DNA from 2 places in the Mesorhizobium sp. ISC15 genome. Region 2 is predicted to be linked to the other one. Evidence: predicted binding sites of a transcription regulator. Region 2 holds the regulator's gene; the other holds the start of a gene.
What was found. Region 2 encodes LexA, which represses DNA repair genes until DNA is damaged. Its sites were predicted from a motif close to TGTTCNNNNTGTGTTCNG; they were not measured.

Region 1: a site for LexA is predicted at 1,689-1,706, ahead of RPG13_RS03445 (helicase-related protein). Genes of this name have one in related genera too.

What each region holds. Positions count from the first base shown of each region.
Region 1 is NZ_JAVSPX010000001.1:681,272-685,690, forward strand. Features, by position in the region: gene RPG13_RS03435 (FAD-dependent oxidoreductase) at 1-464, opposite strand, end outside; gene RPG13_RS03440 (TetR/AcrR family transcriptional regulator) at 423-1,181, shown strand; gene RPG13_RS03445 (helicase-related protein) at 1,874-4,419, shown strand, end outside.
Region 2 is NZ_JAVSPX010000001.1:4,431,160-4,435,578, forward strand. Features, by position in the region: gene trpC (indole-3-glycerol phosphate synthase TrpC) at 1-345, shown strand, start outside; gene moaC (cyclic pyranopterin monophosphate synthase MoaC) at 412-909, shown strand; gene RPG13_RS21350 (molybdopterin molybdotransferase MoeA) at 909-2,114, shown strand; gene lexA (transcriptional repressor LexA) at 2,219-2,956, shown strand; gene RPG13_RS21360 (ComEC/Rec2 family competence protein) at 2,950-4,419, opposite strand, start outside.

The DNA.
Region 1 (4,419 bases), 3.7 Mb from region 2:
CCGGTCGACTTACGCACCAGGCTGTGCATGCCGTCGGCACCAACGACATAGCGCGCCGATATCAGTTTCTCGCGGCCGTTCTCGACCACCGTCACGCGCGCGCCGTCAACGCCCTGAACGACCGCCTTGGCCTCGACCATGCGGTGAACCACGCCGCCAAGGGCGGCAATCCGTTCGGCGAACACCTGCTCGGTCAGGTTCTGAGGCAGCATCATCAAATAGGGATGCCTCGACGGAAGCTTGCCGAAATCGAGCTTGAGCAGCGCCCGATTGCGGTCGCGAATAGCGAAATTCTGCAGCTTCAGCGCAAGTTCGCTCAGCCGCTGCGTGACGCCGAGAGGCTCCAGCGATTCCAGCGTCTGGACGTGGATGACGCCAGCCCGCGAGGTCTGAAGGCCCTGCGCCAGTCTGTCGATCAGAACATGATCGACACCGGCCTGGTGCAGCACGATGGACAGCGCCATGCCGGTCGGGCCGGCGCCAATGATCAGGACTTCCGTTGTATCGGGCAACATTTCTCTCTCCATTTGTCAACGATCGTTGACTTTCTAGTCGGACCTATTGCATTTGTCAACAGTCGTTGGCATATGAATTTCATGACGGAGAATCAGCCGAAGAAACCCAGCAAGTCAGACCGCACGCGCGCCCAAATCCTTGAGGCCGCAAGGCTTCTATTCGCCGAGCACGGCTATGACGGCGCCTCCATCCGCGACGTCGCCGCACATGCCTCGATCGATCCGGCCATGGTGATCCGCTATTTCCGCAGCAAGGACGAGCTGTTCGCCAGGGCGGCGGTCGTCGATTTGCAATTGCCGTCACTGCGGGTGATCGACCGAACCACCATCGGCGAAACACTGATCAGGCGTTTCCTCGAAATCTGGGAAGGCCCTGCCAGCGGTCCTGGCATGGCAATTCTGCTGCGTTCGGCGACGTCGAACGAATTCGCTGCCGAAAAGTTGCGCGACGTATTTGGCAACCAGGTGAGGCCGGTGGTCGCGGCGGTCGCCGACCCCGCCGACGCCGGCCGACGGGCGGGGCTCGTTTCGAGCCAGTTGCTGGGTTTGGCGATGTGCCGATACCTGCTGCGGCTTCCGCCCGTCGTCGCCCTGTCCCACGACGAAATCATCCAGAACGTCGGCCCCACTTTGCAGCGCTATGCCGTGGGAGAGGACGTGTTTTGAACCTGCCGTTCAGCGTTGGTGGCCGAGTCTGGTCCACGTGCAGCGACTGCTTGTCAACCGATGGACGTGACACCGATTTGTGCCGAAGCGGCACGCAAAGGTTAACGGCGGCCGCGCAGCCTGTGCAAAACCTGTTCACCGCCTGTGGATTCTCGGTGGAAAAGCTGTTCACAACACAACATGTTGGGGTGAACAAAACGAGAAACCTCCGCCAGCGCTGATTCGTCGCCGTTTCGTTCCGGCTTTGACCGGAAGGTTAACGACAAAGGCTGAAAACACTCCTCGAACCGTTAAGGCGCGTTAAGAAAGACCAATAATTTCATAATGTTGGGTGACGCCCGCCGGCCTGCGCCGATCGTCCACCGGCAAATGTTAACGACGACGTCCGCCCTGCATGAATCGGGCCAGTTCGGCGATTCAGCATGTGGTGAGACTCGTTGGCAAAAAAACCAGATGTAGCCGTGAACAAAACCTGAATCAGCAAGAGTCAGCGATTCGTAGCTGATTCGTTCCAGACTCGTTCCAACTGTTAAATCAGGACCGGTTGACAACACCAGACGAGAGCCTTCGAGCTGCCGTTAGAACATTCCGCTTTCGCTTCGCGCCCGAAATCCCTATGTGTCGCTTGTCACACGCGCCACCATGGGGCGCGCTCCCGACAACGCGAGGCAGAGAGCCTTATTTCCAGGTCGATGAACATCCAGTCGAAACACACTGAGCCGCTGATCCTGTCGGGCCGCGACGTGACTGCCGTGCTCGGGCCGACCAATACCGGTAAGACCCATCTCGCCATCGAGCGCATGGTGGCGCATGAAAGCGGCATTATCGGCCTGCCGCTCAGGCTGCTCGCTCGCGAGGTTTATACACGCGTCTGCGAGAAGGTCGGCGCTCACAAGGTGGCGCTCATCACCGGCGAGGAGAAGATCCAGCCCGACGGCGCCAGATATTCGGTCTGCACGGTGGAAGCTATGCCGCGCCAGACCGACGCCGCCTTCGTCGCCATCGACGAGGTCCAACTGGCCGGCGATCTCGAGCGCGGCCACATCTTCACCGACCGCATCCTGCATCTGCGCGGCCGCCAGGAGACGCTGCTGCTGGGTGCGGCCACCATGCACGGCATCCTCCAGCGTCTGCTGAAGGGCGTGTCGGTGGTAACTCGGCCACGGCTGTCGCATCTCGCCTATGCCGGCTCGAAGAAGCTGACCCGTCTGCCGCGGCGCACGGCGATCGTCGCCTTTTCCGCCGACGAGGTCTATGCCATCGCCGAACTGATCCGCCGCCAGCAGGGCGGTGCGGCCGTCGTGCTCGGCGCGCTATCGCCGCGCACTCGCAACGCGCAGGTGGCGCTGTTCCAGTCAGGTGATGTCGATTACCTGATCGCCACCGATGCGATCGGCATGGGCCTAAACCTCGATCTCGATCATGTCGCCTTCGCCCAGAACCGTAAATTCGATGGCTACCAGTATCGCAACCTGACGGCGGCCGAGCTTGGCCAGATCGCCGGCCGCGCTGGCCGGCACTTGCGCGACGGCACCTTCGGCGTCACCGGCCAGGTCGATCCGCTCGACGAAGATCTGGTCAAGAAGATCGAAGGGCATGAGTTCGACCCGGTGAAGGTGCTGCAATGGCGCACCGCGCATTTCGATTTCGCCAGCCTCGATGCGCTGAAGCGCTCCATCGAGACCAACGCACCGGTCGAAGGCCTGACCCGTGCGCTGCCGGCAGTGGATGCACAGGCGCTCGAGCATTTGTCCCGCGACGAGGACATCCGGGCGCTTGCCACCGACGCCAGGCGCGTGGCGCTGCTGTGGGAGGCCTGTGCCCTCCCCGACTACAGGAAGATCGCGCCGGCCCAGCATGCCGACCTGATCGCCTCGATCTACACGGACCTTGCCAGGCATGGCCATGTCGACGAGAATTACATGGCAGAGCAGGTCCGCCGTGCCGACACCACCGAGGGCGACATCGACACGCTGTCGCACCGGATTGCCCAGATCCGCACCTGGACTTTCGTCTCCAACCGGCCCGGCTGGCTGGCCGATCAGGCACACTGGCAGGAAAAGACGCGCGAAATCGAAGACAGATTGTCGGATGCGCTGCATGAGCGGTTGACGAAACGCTTCGTAGACCGCAGGACTTCCGTCCTCATGCGGCGCCTTAGAGAAAATACCATGCCTGAAGCCGAAATTAGCCCAACCGGAACCGTCCTCGTCGAAGGCCACCATGTCGGCGAGCTGCAGGGGTTCCGCTTCACCGCCGACCAGAGCGCCGGCGGCGAAGACGCCAAGGCGGTGCGCACGGCAGCCCAGAAAGCGCTTGCAGCCGAGTTCGAGGCCCGGGCCGAGCGCTTCGGCGCCTCGGCCAACGGCGACATCGCGCTCGGCTCCGACGGCACGCTGCGCTGGATCGGCGCGCCGATCGGCACGCTGGTCGCAGGCGACGAGCCGTTGAAGCCGCGCCTTGTGCTGCTTGCCGACGAGCAGCTCACCGGTCCAGCCCGCGACAAGGTCGCGGCGCGCGCCGAGCGCTTCGTCAATTTTCAGATCGAGTCCTTGCTGAAGCCGCTGGTCGACCTCAAAAACGCCGAGCAGATCACCGGCATCGGCCGCGGCATCGCTTTCCAGCTCGTTGAGCATTTCGGCCTCATCAACCGCCGCGACATCGCCGAGGAGATGAAGTCGCTCGACCAGGAAGGCCGCGCCGCCCTTCGCCGGCTCGGCGTGCGCTTCGGCGCCTACCACGTCTTCGTGCCTGCGCTGATCAAGCCGGCCCCGGCCGGACTGGTGACGCTGTTATGGGCCCTGAGGAACGACGGCAAGGACAAGCCCGGCTTTGGCGACGTGGTTCACGCGCTGGCCTCCGGCCGCACCTCGGTGGTCATCGATCCCACCTTCGACAAGACCTTCTACAAGCTGGCCGGCTACCGCAATCTCGGCCGTCGCGCGGTGCGCGTCGACATCCTTGAACGGCTGGCCGATCTGATTCGGCCGGCAACCAACTGGAAGCCGGGCCTCGGTCAGCGGCCCGAGGGCGCCTATGACGGTCAGTCCTTCATGGTGACGCCGCCGATGATGTCGATCCTCGGCGCCACTGCCGACGACATGGAAGAGATTTTGAAAGGTCTCGGCTATCGCGCCGAGCCGAAGCCGGTGGCCGAGGTGAAGGCGCGGCTCGAGGCACAGGACAATGCCGCGCGTGAAGCCGCCGCGGCTAAGCAGGCGGCGCAAGAACAAGCCGA
Region 2 (4,419 bases):
GAGGTGCATGACGAAGCCGAGACGGAACGCGCGCTGAAACTGTCGTCACGGCTGATCGGCATCAACAACCGCAACCTCCGGACGTTCGAAACCAGTCTCGATACTTCGGAGCGGCTCGCGACGATGGTGCCGGCCGACCGCCTGCTGGTCAGCGAGAGCGGTATTTTCTCGCACGAAGATTGCCGCAGGCTGGAAAAAAGCGACATCGGCACCTTCCTCGTCGGCGAGAGCCTGATGCGGCAACAGGACGTGGCCGCCGCAACGCACCTGCTTTTGACGGGCAAGGCGCCGGCTCATGCATCGGCCCGAAAATCGGAATCGATTTTCGGAGAGCACGATGCATAAATCCAAAGTGTTAGAGCGTGCTATGTGCGTCCAAACGGACGCACGTCGTTCTAAGGCCGTCTGACGATGACGGCTGCCCTCACCCATCTTGGCGCGAAAGGCGAAGCCAATATGGTCGATGTCGGCGACAAGGCGGAAACGACCCGCACGGCGATCGCCGAAGGTCTTGTCTCGATGCGGCCAGAAACGCTGAAGATGATCCTCGACGGCGATGCCAAGAAAGGCGACGTGCTGGGCACGGCGCGCATCGCCGGCATCATGGCGGCCAAGAGGACGCATGAGCTGATCCCGCTCTGTCACCCGCTGCTGTTGACCAAGATATCCGTCGACATCGAACCGGACGCGACGCTGCCTGGCCTGAAGGTCACGGCGCTGGCCCGCGTCACCGGCAAGACCGGCGTCGAGATGGAGGCGCTGACCGCCGTCTCGGTCGCTTGCCTGACCATCTACGACATGGCTAAGGCGGTCGACCGCGCCATGGTGATCTCCGGCATCAGGCTGGTGGAAAAGACCGGCGGCAAATCCGGCGTCTACAAAGTAGGCGCCCAAGGGGCAGGCCAATAATGGCGCTGCTTCCGGTTGCCGACGCGCTCGAGCGCCTGCTTGAAGATGCTGCGCCCTTGCAAGCTGAAAGCGTCACCCTGATGGACGCCGCCGACCGGATACTGGCGGACCCGCTCACGGCGCTCCGCACCCAGCCGCCCTTCAACGCGTCCGCCATGGACGGCTATGCCGTGCGGGCCGAGGATGTCGCCTCCGCGCCGGCAACACTTGCGGTGATCGGCATGGCGCCGGCCGGACGCGGCTTTGCCGGAACAGTCGGCCCGGCGCAGGCCGTGCGCATCTTCACCGGCGCGCCGCTTCCCGCAGGCGCTGACACCATCGTCATCCAGGAGAATGTCCGCGACCTCGGCGGCGGCAGCATCGAAGTGACCGCGTCGACGGTTGAAGGCCGCAACATCCGCCGCCTCGGGCTCGATTTCTCGAAGGGCGACGTTCTGCTGGAGAAAGGCCGCCTGCTTGATCCGGCGGCGTTGTCGCTGGCGGCGTCGGCCAACCATCCGCAGGTCAGCGTGGTGAAACGGCCGCTGGTCGCCATCATCGCCACCGGCGACGAATTGCTGCCGCCAGGCAGCGACCTTGGCCCGGACCAGATCATCTCGTCCAACGCCTATGGCGTCGCTGCCGCGGCCCGCTCGGTCGGCGCCAGCGCGCTCGACCTCGGCATCGCCCCCGACCGCAAAGAGGCGATTGCCGCGCTGGTGAAAAAGGCGGTTAACGCAGGGGCTGACGTCATCGTCACGCTGGGCGGCGCCTCGGTCGGCGACCACGACCTCGTCCACGACGTGCTGACCGGCGAAGGCATGACGCTCGATTTCTGGAAGATCGCCATGCGGCCCGGCAAGCCGCTGATGTTCGGCCGGCTGGGCGACATCCGCTGCATCGGCCTGCCCGGCAATCCGGTGGCGAGCCTGGTCTGCACGCAGCTCTTCCTGAAGCCGCTGCTTGCGCGGCTTGGCGGACGCGCCTACCGGCAGGACATGCGTCAGGCGCGGCTCGGTGCCGCCATGGCGGCCAACGATATCAGGCAGGACTATGTACGCGCCGTGGTGAAGGAAGACGCCGGCACGCTCAAGGCGACGCCGTTCGGCATCCAGGATTCCTCGATGCTCAGAATGCTGGCCGACGCCAACGGGCTGATCGTGCGCGAGCCATTCGCTCCCCCCGCCGCGACAGGCGCCGCCTGCAGCGTGCTGATGCTACGCTGAACAAAACGTCAACGCATTCATTAAACTTTAAACAGTTGCGGAACACAACTGGAACAGATAGTGTTTGTTCTGGGTTTGTTTTTCTGATTCTGTCGGGGGTCGCGATGCTGACACGCAAACAACATGAGCTGCTGATGTTCATCCACGAGCGGCTGAAGGAAAGCGGCATTCCGCCCTCGTTTGACGAGATGAAGGAAGCGCTCGATCTCGCGTCCAAATCGGGAATCCATCGGTTGATCACGGCGCTGGAGGAACGCGGCTTCATTCGCCGGCTGCCCAACCGCGCCCGCGCGCTGGAAGTGCTGCGCCTGCCCGATTCGATCGCGCCCGGCCTCAATGCGGCGCGCAAATTTTCGCCGAGCGTCATTCAGGGCAGCCTTGGGCAGGGCAGCCTCGGCCGACAGATCAAGCCGGCGCCGTCACGCATGCCTGCGGCCGGCAATGACGACGACGTCATTGCCACTGTCTCCATCCCGGTGATGGGCCGCATCGCTGCCGGTGTGCCGATCGATGCCATCCAGCACCAGACGCATTCGATCTCGGTGCCACCGGACATGATCACAGGCGGCGCGCACTACGCGCTGGAGGTCAAGGGTGATTCGATGATCGAGGCCGGCATCTTCGACGGCGACACGGTCATCATTCGCAACGCCGACACCGCCCAGCCTGGCGAGATCATTGTCGCCCTGGTCGACGAGGAGGAAGCGACGCTGAAGCGGTTCCGCCGCAAGGGCGCCTCGATCGCCCTGGAAGCCGCCAACCCGGCCTATGAGACGCGCATCTTCGGGCCGGACCGGGTCAAGGTGCAAGGCAAGCTCGTCGGATTGATCCGACGTTACTGAACGGCAGCTTTCTTGGGTTTCTCAGGCTTACGGTATGGCGGCAGGCCCCTCGCCTCGCGCGAAAATCTCCGCTGCTCATGCCAAGGCCTATATGGCTGTTTGACGGCAAAACGGATTTCTGCGCGCGTCGTCGCCGATAGCGGATCGAAAAAGACGGCGGCACTGCCCATGCGAGCGAGCTGCCGTTTGGTCACGACGAGGACCAGCGGGTTGCGGCAGGGATTATAATAGGCCGTGGCATCGTCGATGACGATCAAGTCCGCAAAGGCACAGGCTGGCCGCGCGATTTTGCGGTCGTCGGCGAGCGCGATGATCGCGCCGGATGGATGCCGGGCGAGGCACAGGCCGGCAGTGCAATAGAAAGGCGCTCCCGGCGGCAGGTCGGCCGGGTCGGCGATGTCGAACCGCACGTCTCCTTTTTCGAACGTCTCCGGCTCGACAATGGTCGCTGAAGTCAGCGCATGTTTCCAGTTGTCGGTGGTGAATTCGTTCGAGCGCACCCGGTTGACGGCAAGTTCGCCGCCGCCGATCGGCAGCGCCACCAGATGCGCATCCTCCGAGATCAGCACGTCGGGGGTTCGCGTCTCGGAAATCGTCAGCAGGCCGGCAAGCGCAAAGGGAAGTGCCGCAAGCCGCAACCATGTCGTCGCCATCGTGGCGATGACCAGGGCGACCGTCACCAGCAGAACCGACTGCAACGAAATCAGCCCGACTGCATCGACCGGCGAACGTTCGGAGATCCATCCCGATATTGCAATCATGGCCGTCAGCCCCTTGCCCATCATGTCGAGGAAAGGTCCGTCGAAGCCGAAAGGCATTGCCAAGGCGCTGACGACCGCCAGGAACATGACGACCGTGACGATCGGCATGACGGCCAGATTGGCAAACAGACTGAGCGGCGAGACGCGCTGGAAGTGCCAGATGGCGAAGAGCGCGGTGGCGCTCCCGGCAATGATGGAGGTCATGGCGATGGTGCCTGTTCCAGCGACGAGCTTCCGCGTGACGAAAGCGGCCGGTGACCGTCGTTGTGGCGGCGCCGTGGCCTTGTCGGCACGATAGTCGGACCAGCCGGCATAGGCGCCCACGAGAGCCGCGGTCGCGGCGAAGGACATCTGGAAGCTTGGGCCGACCACCTCGTGCGGCGACACGACGATGACGGCGATGGCTGAAATCGTAAGATTGCGCATGGTGAGCGCAGCCCGGTCGAACAGCACGGCGACAAGCATTACCGCCAGCATGATGAAGCTGCGCTCAGCCGCGACCACGATGCCGGAAAAAATGAGATAGGCAGCGATGGAAAGGAGTGCGGCTGCAGCCGCATATTTTTTGACCGGCCGGCGCGACGAAAAATCGGGAAACAGCGCAAAGGCGCCGCGCAGCAATCCCATGATGGTGCCGGCGACAAGCGCCATGTGCAGGCCGGAAATGGAGATGATGTGGTAGATGCCGGTGCGCCGCATCGA